Regions from separate parts of the Affinirhizobium gouqiense genome, predicted to be linked through region 2. Evidence: riboswitches for the same ligand, from Rfam matches in the RefSeq annotation. Region 2 holds a riboswitch; each other region holds the start of a gene.

Region 1 (3,272 bases), on a different replicon from region 2:
CCCCAGGGCCTGTCGAAATAATGGTTGACGCGCGGGCCGACGGCCTGGACCAGGAGCCGCATCGGCTTGCCGGCAACTTCCACATAACCTTTGATGCGCAGCACCTTCTGCGTTTCGGTCACATTCTGAATGCGCTGGCTGAGTGCCTCCGGGCTGGCGATCGCCGGGATGTCCAGCACGAAACTGTCGAAATCGTCATGCTCGTGATCAAGCTCGTCATCGTGATGCGTCTTGCGGTTTTCGATATCGTCCTCCACCGCAAGGCCAAGCCCGATGAAGATCGTCGGATCGATCGCGCCGTTTTCGGCGGTCACGATGCGCACCGCGCGCGGCAGATGGTCCTCGATATGGGCGCGGGCCCTGTCGAGATCCGCCGGCTCGAGAAGATCGGTCTTGGTGAGGACGACGAGATCGGCGCAGGCGATCTGGTCCTCGAAAACCTCTTCCACCGGGTCGTCATGATCGAGCGACTGATCTTCGGCACGCTGGGCAGCCAGCGCCTCCAAATCGTCGGCGATCCGGCCTTGCGCCAGGGCAAGTCCGTCCACGACCGCCACCACGCCATCGACCGTGACGCGGCTCTTGACGCTTGGCCACTGGAAGGCCTGAATCAGCGGTTTCGGCAAAGCCAGACCGGAGGTTTCAATCAGGATGTGGTCGACCCTCGGCTCCATTGCCAGGATCTTGTCGATCGCCGGCACGAAATCATCCGCCACGGTGCAGCAGATGCAGCCATTGGCCAGCTCGATGATATTGTCCTCCGGGCAGCTGTCGATGCCGCAGCTCTTGAGGATTTCGCCATCGATGCCGACATCGCCGAATTCATTGACGATGACGGCGAGCCGCTTGCCGGTGATCGTCTGGAGCGCATTGCGCAGCAGTGTCGTCTTGCCGGCGCCGAGAAAGCCGGTCACGACGGTACAGGGCACACGGGTAAGCGATGGGGTCATGATGGCGGTCCTTCAGATCTTGTTCGATATGGATTGCAGGGGTGGCATGCGAGCGATCATGCCGCGCTTCAAGGCGTCGGGTCTCCCCTTCCAGGGCATCAGCCCATCGGCGGAGGCGGCAAGCAGGCGTGCGCCGTCCAAAAGATCGCCGGCGGAATCGAGGCTGAGATCGCCGAAGACATAGGACCAGCCATCGGCCCTCTGGATGGCGGCGCTCAGGCCGCGCTTGCAATTGGCAAGGCAGGCGACGGCGCGCACGTCCACATCCGGCGCCTGCAGGCTCCTGGCTGCATCGGCAAGCCTGGCGCCGGCGCGCGGCTGGTCTGAAGCTTCGCTGCCGTCACGGCAGGTCTCGCAGACATAGACGACCACGCGCGGCGCCTCGCCTGCACTGGAATTGGTCCGGTCCGGTTTGGTCGAAAGATCCAAAACTCCACCCCATGTGTTCATCATAGCGGGGTGCGTCCACGACGGATCTGCGATCCGCATGGGTGGTCACGTCCCTTCCGGAGCACCCCGCCCGGCTGGACTTTACTTCCTCAACGGCAGGTCTCCTGGCTCGCGGTTCATGGTCCGGACACCGCCTTCCCGAAGCTCGCGCTCCAGTGGCATTTCGCGCCGGACGATCCAGCCCTTGCGGGCGGAGGCCGCTTACAGTTGCGGGGGCAGCCGTGGTTTTGGGGCAGAGCACCGCACCACGTTCCCTCTTAGCTTTCCCCGTTGCCGGGGAAAGACCGTTGCAGGGTTCACTATGCGTTTGCGCAAGCCCGTGTCAATGGCGCATTGCCGATGGTCTGCTTTCGACTATAGTCCGGCGCTTCGTGGAACAGGCATGGAAGGAGCGGCCGATGAAGGAGATCGAGGAGCACGAGGCAGAGCGCCATCGCCGCAAGATGGAGAACCGCAAAGCGGTCCAGGATGCCGAAGTCGCATCGAAAACCATCGAGAAGGGCCTGTTGATCGTCAATACCGGGCCGGGCAAGGGAAAATCCACGGCCGCCTTCGGGCTTGCTCTGCGCATGCTCGGCCATGGTCGCAAGGTGGCGGTGGTGCAGTTCATCAAGGGCGCCTGGGATACGGGGGAACGCGTGGCGCTGGAGGCCTTTGGCGAACGCGTGCTGTGGCACACGATGGGCGAGGGTTTCACCTGGGATACGCAGGACCTGAAGCGCGATGTTGCGGCCGCCGGACGGGCATGGGAGATGGCCAAGGAGATGATGGCGCTGCCGGAGGTGGGTCTCCTCATTCTCGACGAAATCAACATCGCCCTGCGATACGACTATCTCGATCTCGAAACGGTCATTGCAACCCTTAGCGCCCGCAGGCCCGATCTGCATGTGATCGCCACCGGCCGCAATGCCAAGGCACCGCTGATCGAGGCGGCCGATATGGTAACGGAGATGACGCTGGTGAAGCATCACTTCAAGGCCGGCGTGAAGGCTCAGGCGGGTATCGAATTCTGATGACGCAGCGGCTCGCCAGGACCCTGATGTTCCAAGGCACCGGTTCGGATGTCGGGAAGTCGCTGGTGGTGGCGGGCCTGGCGCGCGCTTTCACGCTCCGCGGGCTCCGCGTCATGCCGTTCAAGCCGCAGAACATGTCGAACAATGCGGCGGTGACGGATGATGGCGGCGAGATCGGCCGGGCACAGGCCTTGCAGGCGCGGGCGGCCCGGATGCCGCTTTCCGTCCACATGAACCCTGTGCTCCTGAAGCCGCAAAGCGAGGTGGGCGCGCAACTCGTCGTGCAGGGGCAGGTCGAGGGCAATGCCCGCGCCGCCGAATATCAGCAGATCAAAGCCCGCCTGATGCCGCGCGTGCTGGAGAGTTTCGACCGCCTGAAGGCAAAGGCCGATCTGGTGCTGGTGGAAGGAGCCGGCAGCGCCTCGGAGATCAACCTGCGCCGCAACGATATCGCCAATATGGGTTTTGCCCGCGCAGCAAACGTGCCGGTCGTGCTGATCGGCGATATCGATCGCGGCGGCGTCATTGCAAGCCTCGCCGGCACCAGGACGGTCCTCGACCCGGCGGATGCCGCTCTCATCGAAGGCTTCATCGTCAATCGCTTCCGCGGCGACCCCAGTCTGTTTGCCGATGGCATGCGGATGATCGAGGCCTTCACCGGCTGGAACCCGATCGGTCTCCTGCCGCATTTTGCCGACGCCATGCGGCTGCCGGCGGAAGATGCGCTGGCGCTGAATTCGGTGCCCGTCTCCAAAGCTTTTGCGCAGATCCGCATCGCGGTGCCCATTCTGCCGCATGTGTCGAATTTCGACGACCTTGATCCGCTCGATGCGGAGCCGGCGGTGGAACTCGTCCGGGT
Region 2 (3,272 bases):
ACGGAGTGCGATGGCGATGCCGCGCCACCATATCGAGAAGCGCTTGAGCGGGAGACAGAGATTGTGAGCCAGGAAGACCAGACGCATCAGGATATTTCAGTCCGCAGGCAGGGCCGCGTCGGCCATATCACGCTGACCCGCGCAAAGGTCTTGAATGCCGTCAACCGGCCGGTTGTCGACGCGATGACGGCGGCGCTGACGAGATGGGCGGATGATCCAGATATTGCTCTGGTCATGGTGGATGCCGATAGCGAAAAGGCCTTCTCGGCGGGCGGTGATCTCACGTCCATGTATCACTACGGCAAGAGTGGCGACTTCACCTCCGGCAATCTGTTCTGGCGCGACGAATATCGTCTCAATGCCTTGATCGCCCGGTTTCCCAAACCCTATGTCGCCGTCATGGATGGTATCGTCATGGGTGGGGGCGTCGGCATATCGGCCCATGGATCGCATCGCGTGGTCACGGAACATTCAGTCGTCGCCATGCCCGAATGCGCGATCGGGCTGATCCCGGATGTGGGTGGAAGCTATCTCTTGCGCCGCGCGCCTGGCAGGCTCGGCGAATATTTTGGCCTGACCGGAGCCAGGATGGATGGCGCCACCGCCATCCATGCCGGCTTCGCCGATTTCTATGTCCGGCGCGAGTCTTTGCCCGCGCTGAAGCAGAGCCTGCTGGATAGCGGCGACATCAGCCAGATTGAAAGCTTTGCTTCGGAGCCGCCGGAGAGTGAGGTGGCAAGGCTTGAGAGCAATATTTCGCGCGTCTTCGATGCCGAAAGCGTGACGGGGATCCTCGACCGGCTCGCCACAGAACCCGGCGAATGGGCGCAAAAGGCGCTCGCGTCGATGACGGCCGCATCGCCGATCTCCCTTCTGGCAACGCTTTCGACCATACGCCGTGCCGATGATTTGAACACGGCCCTGCGCAACGAATACCGTTTCGTGTCGCGCGTGCTGGAGCATGGGGACTTCGTCGAAGGCATTCGGGCGATCATCATCGACAAGGATCGCTCGCCGCGCTGGCGTTATCCGGAGATCGGCGCCGTGCCGCCAGCGCTTCTGGCGCAGATGGCCAGTGAGGCCGAGGGCGGCGATCCCTCGTTTGCCGTTACGTCAGATCCTGTCCGTCCTTCCCATGGTGGATGAGGATCACGGCCGCCTTGCCAATTGGGCCGGCGCGGCGATAGACTTCCTGTGATGGTTCTCGTCGGCTTGCGCCGACGAGTCGAAGCAAGGTCGCTTCGAAGGGAACATGGTGGGATGCCCGCGCGGCACGATTCCATGGCTGCCCCCGCAACTGTAAGCGGCGAATGACGTCCAGACACCACTGGTTCTTTTGAATTGGGAAGGTGGACGAAGTGATGAACCGCAAGCCAGGAGACCTGCCATCAGCACTGGGCGCACGCGCTCGAACTTTTACACATTCACGCGGTGGGCGTGGAATAAGGAAGAAGATCATGCATATCGAACCCGGCGTCGTTGACGGCGCCAAACTCGTGTTGAGTTATGCAACCGCAGCAATCGGTCTTGGACTGACAGTCAAGATGGCGGGTGAGACCGTCCGGCAAAGCGGCCTCGGCGCGCTTGCCCTGCGCAGTCTGGCGACCACGGTCCTCGTATTCTGCTTTTTCGAAGTCTTGCCGCATCATCCTGTCGGCGTCTCTGAGGTGCATCTGATCCTCGGCTCGACGCTTCTCCTTTTATTTGGCGCAGGGCCGGCAGCCATCGGCCTTGCCGCCGGACTGCTTCTTCAGGGTCTCTTCTTCGCCCCGCTGGATCTGCCGCAATATGGGATGAATGTGACGACGCTGCTGCTGCCGCTATGGGGCATCCGGCTTCTGGCGCGGCGCATCATTCCGGCAAAGACGGCCTATGTCGATCTCACTTACGCGCAGACCCTCGCACTTTCGACGGCCTTCCAGGGCGGGATCGTTGCCTGGGTCGCGTTCTGGGCGCTGTATGGTCACGGCGTCAGCGTCCAGAACCTCGCCGACATCGGGGCCTTCGGCGGCGCCTACATGACTGTCGTCATCCTGGAGCCGCTGATCGATCTTGCCGTTCTCGCCGGTGCAAAGGCACTGAGCCGCCTCAGCCGAAGCCCGATGTTCAATGAGCGGCTGCACAGCTTTGCCTGAGCCTCGACTGTTCCCATGATCATTGGCCCCGCTGTCGCGATGAAACGGCGGGGTCTTTAAGGATCACAGCACAGGTGTTTGAAGCAGACGGCCTGTCGTCACATCCGCAATGCCGCGATCCGTCTGGTGCGGTCCGGCATTGCAGGCAAGAGTGGCGCCGAAACAGGCCTTGAACACCAGATAAGGCGGCTGCCAGTCGACGATCTTGTCCATGGCGGACCGGAGTTCGGTAAAGCCTTTCGCTACGGAATCCAGGGATTGTTCACTGACGAGACCTGAGACGGGCAGCGGGAGCAGGGCCTCGATCGCGCCGTCGCGTGCAACGGCCATGCCGCCGCCGGCCGCGATGACTGCATTGGCAGCGACCGCCATATCCTCCTCATTGCCGCCGAAGACCGTGAGATTATGGCTGTCGTGCGAAACGGTTGTCGCAAAAGCGCCGCGCCATTGGCCCCAGCCAAGCAGGAAGCCGACACGCGGACGCGGATCGGCGCGACCATGTCGATGCGCAACCGCAATCAGCGTCGTGCCATCGGGCGGAACCACCGTGCCGTTGCGGACCTGCGCCTCCATCTCTCCCCAGGCGGTAAAGCGCGGCTTGTCGATGGTCGCAATCCTAACTCGCTCTCCCGCTGCGGGAACCCGAAAACCATCTGCGGTGACCGGGTCAATCTTCATCGACTGCTTCAGACCGGCAGTTTCAAGCGCTGTCAAAGGATCAAGAAGACGTCCGGATGCGGCGACGACCTTCCCATTGACGATGACATGGCGCGCCCGCAGGCTCCGGAGATCCTCGAACACGACGAGATCCGCCCGGCGTCCACTGGCGATCAGGCCCAGATCCTCGCGGCCCAATCGACGGGCGGCATTCAGCGTCGCCGCCTGCAGCGCCTTGACCGGATCAAGTCCGTAGGCCACCAGACGGCGCACAACATCATCAAGACCGCCGCGCTCATGCAGATCATCGGGGAAGACATCGTCGGTGCAGAGCGTGATCGTCTGCGGCAGGGGGCCGAGCCGATTGAGCGTTGCCACGAATTCCGGCAGGAGATGATCATGCGAACCGCGCAGCTCGATCGAAAGTCCGGCCCTGAGTTTCTGGAGGAGATCCTCGCCCGAGGTCAGTTCATGATCGGA
Region 3 (3,272 bases), 220 kb from region 2:
CCGACAAAACCCTGCGGATTGAGCGGCAGATAGGCCTGCAGGCGCAGGATGGCGTAAAGGCCGAGAAAGCCGCAGAGGGAGAAGACCAGCATGGACAGCGTATAGCCAAGCCAGGTCTGCTCCTTGTCGGCACGAATGCCGGACATGCGGTAGAGGGCCTGCTCGCAAGGCCGCAGGACCGGTGAGAGGAGCGTCGGATCGCCGGCGAACACTTTGGCCATGTAGAGGCCCAGCGGCTTGATGGCGATCAGCACGGCGAGGAAGAGGAGGCCGATCTGCAGCCACCCGAGAATAGTCATGAGGAAATCTCCTGGAGGATCAGAAGCGCTCGGGACGCAGAAGCGTGACCACGAGATAGATGCCGAGACCGATTGCCACGGCGAGACCAAGAAGGGCTTCGAACATGATTGCCGGCCTCACAGACGATCAAGGGCAAGGGCATAGGCGCCAAGTGCGAGCAGCGTGCCGCAGCCGAGCAGAAGGAAGAGGGTGTCAAGCATGGGTGTTCTCCTGTTGATGGCAGGAAACTTATCCGGGCCTGCGGTCAGGCTTCGATGGCGAAGGCGAGCCCACGACATCAAGAAAACATAAAGAGGCGAGATTTTGTTATAACATTACAATAACCCTTGACGGATGTTATAGTGTTACGTATGTCTCCGCGTGACGCAAAGGCGCCATTGAGGCGAGCAGGGCCAGGTGAAGGGCGAGCAAAGGCATCGCCTGCGGCCGTGCCAGGCAGGACGATAAAGAGACGCGAGGATGGGACAGTATGATGGCACAAGAGGCGCCGGAACGCGCGACTGGCCTATCGCCAGGAGCCCTACCCTGCCGATCGTCTCGCAACAGGCCTTGACCTGATGATGAGAACCTCGTTATCTCACTGCGACGGTTCCCCGATCCAGTATCGAAGGGGATTAATAGGGAACACGGTGAGACCCCCTTTTCGGGTCAATGCCGTGGCTGCCCCCGCAACTGTAAGCGGATTGTCGTTCATCCTCGTGGCCTTGCGCCATGCCACTGTACAGATTTGTACGGGAAGGCAGATGAGCGGCGGATATTCGTGAGCCAGGAGACCTGCCGTCAAACACTGATCCATCGTCACGGGCGGGGATGCCCGAGCAGGAGTAATGCCATGTTGACCACCAGCGCCCTCCGGCGCCGAATCATGCTGGTTTTCCCAGATCCAAGTCCCTGTCCGGTCACGCGACTGATCGGAGCCAACTTCGCTGTATCCGCCGCGTCTTGCGGCCTTTGATCCTGTCTGGGGAAATCATGAAAATGCTCATCCAAAACCTGCTTCGCGCGGGCGTGTTCTTCTCGTCCTTTGCGATTGGCGCGGCCGCCTTCGTCCTTGCTCCGGCTCAAGCCGCAGCGGTGGAGACGACCTATCCGCTGACGCTCAGCAATTGCGGCCGCACCATCGTCGTTCAACGCGCGCCGACGCGGACGGTGTCGATCGGCCAGAGCAGCACGGAGATCCTCTATCTGCTCGGCCTCTCGGACAAGGTGGTGGGAACGGCGCTCTGGGTCAGCCCGGTGCTGAAGCAGTTCGAGGCCGTCAATGCCGGGATCGACCGGCTGGCGGATAATGATCCAAGCTTCGAGAGCGTCCTTTCCAAGAAGCCCGATCTGGTGACGGTTCAATTTCAATGGCAGGTGGGACCGGAAGGGGTCGTTGCCAAGCCGGAGCAGTTCGAGGAACTGAACATTCCGGTTTATACCTCTCCTTCCGATTGCGCGGACAAGGAGAATTCGGCGGCCAGCGACGGCGTTCGCCACCAGCCCTTCACGATGGATCAGGTTTACAAGGAGATCCGCGAGCTGGCGATGATCTACAATGTCCAGGCCAAGGGCGAGGAACTGGTTGCGGACCTGCAGCGCCGCGAGGCGGCTGCCCGTGCCAAGATCGCTTCGGCCAAGGGCAAATTGTCCGCCGTTTTCTGGTTCTCCAGCGCCGCCGGCGCCGATCCCTATGTCGCCGGCCGGAATGGCGCGCCGGGCTATATCATGTCCGCCCTCGGCATCGACAACATCATCAAGACCGATGACGAATGGCCGACCGTGGGATGGGAAACGATCGCCAAGGCGGATCCCTCCATCATCGTGGCGGGCGCCATGGATCGTCGCCGCTATCCGCTCGACAGCCTGCAGGCAAAACTGGACTTCCTCAAGAATGATCCGGTGGCAAGCCTCATGCCGGCAGTCAGGCAAGGCCATGTCTTTTCCATGGATGCGCAGGCGATGAACCCGACGATCCGGACGATCGACGGCATTGAAGCGCTGGCAAACGACATCGCTCACGCCGGTCTTGCGCAGTGAGCCGGATCCGGGGACCGGTCAGGCGCGGCGTGGCGATACTCGCCGCGCTCGTCCTTCTGCTCCTGGCGCTGTGGATGGGGGCTGCCATCGGTGAAACCTCCATCCCCTTCGCGACGGTCGCGCAGACGGTGGCCAATCGTCTGTGGAATGCCGGCTATCCTCTCGAGCCCATCGACGAGGGCATTGTCTGGAGCTATCGGCTCAGCCGTGCCGTCGTGGCGGCATCCTGCGGAACGGCCCTTGCCTTGTCGGGGGCGGTTCTGCAATCCCTGCTGCGCAACCCGCTGGCGGATCCGTATATTCTCGGCATTTCCGCCGGCGCGTCGACCGGTGCGGTCTGCGTCGCCATTCTCGGCCTGGGGGCCGGCCTGCTGACTTTGCCTCTCGGCGCGTTTCTCGGCGCGCTCCTCGCCTTTGCGCTGATCAGCCTTCTCGCCGTCAAGGCGGGGCGCGGCACGGCATCCATCATTCTGGCGGGCGTCGCCGGGTCGCAGCTCTTCAACGCCCTCACCTCCTTCATCGTCACCAAGGCGGCCACCGCGGAACAGGCACGCGGCATCATGTTCTGGCTGCTCGGCAACCTCTCGGGCGTTCGCTGGCCGGATGCCTGGCTTGCCGTGCCTGCCGCCGTCATCGGCCTGCTGGTCTGCCTGTGGCACTCGCGCGCGCTCGACGGTTTCACCTTCGGATCGGAATCGGCGGCATCGCTCGGCATCTCCGTCCGGCGCACCTATCTGGCGCTGGTCGGCGTCTCGGCCATGATGACCGCCACCATGGTGGCGATCGTCGGCTCGATCGGTTTTGTCGGGCTTGTCATCCCGCATGCGGCGCGTGCTCTGGTCGGGGTGCGCCACAGCGTTCTCCTGCCGGCGACGGCTCTCATCGGGGCCGTCTTCATGATCGTCGCCGATATCCTGTCGCGGATCATCATTCCCGGCCAGGTCCTGCCGATC

The links. Region 2 has a riboswitch for cobalamin ahead of QTJ18_RS04635 (energy-coupling factor ABC transporter permease). Riboswitches for the same ligand answer to the same signal wherever they lie in the genome.
Region 1: linked by a shared signal. The riboswitch ahead of QTJ18_RS20820 (DUF1636 family protein) and the one ahead of QTJ18_RS04635 (energy-coupling factor ABC transporter permease) in region 2 are both predicted to bind cobalamin.
Region 3: linked by a shared signal. The riboswitch ahead of QTJ18_RS03690 (ABC transporter substrate-binding protein) and the one ahead of QTJ18_RS04635 (energy-coupling factor ABC transporter permease) in region 2 are both predicted to bind cobalamin.

What each region holds. Positions count from the first base shown of each region.
Region 1 is NZ_CP129382.1:2,622,890-2,626,161, reverse strand. It holds gene cobW (cobalamin biosynthesis protein CobW) at 1-950, opposite strand, end outside; gene QTJ18_RS20820 (DUF1636 family protein) at 963-1,400, opposite strand; cobalamin riboswitch at 1,478-1,704, opposite strand; gene cobO (cob(I)yrinic acid a,c-diamide adenosyltransferase) at 1,799-2,413, shown strand; gene QTJ18_RS20810 (cobyric acid synthase) at 2,413-3,272, shown strand, end outside.
Region 2 is NZ_CP129381.1:723,466-726,737, reverse strand. It holds gene QTJ18_RS04640 (enoyl-CoA hydratase/isomerase family protein) at 64-1,146, shown strand; cobalamin riboswitch at 1,182-1,404, shown strand; gene QTJ18_RS04635 (energy-coupling factor ABC transporter permease) at 1,458-2,135, shown strand; gene QTJ18_RS04630 (adenine deaminase) at 2,199-3,272, opposite strand, start outside.
Region 3 is NZ_CP129381.1:507,068-510,339, reverse strand. It holds gene kdpA (potassium-transporting ATPase subunit KdpA) at 1-299, opposite strand, end outside; gene kdpF (K(+)-transporting ATPase subunit F) at 319-420, opposite strand; cobalamin riboswitch at 872-1,096, shown strand; gene QTJ18_RS03690 (ABC transporter substrate-binding protein) at 1,279-2,319, shown strand; gene QTJ18_RS03685 (FecCD family ABC transporter permease) at 2,394-3,272, shown strand, end outside.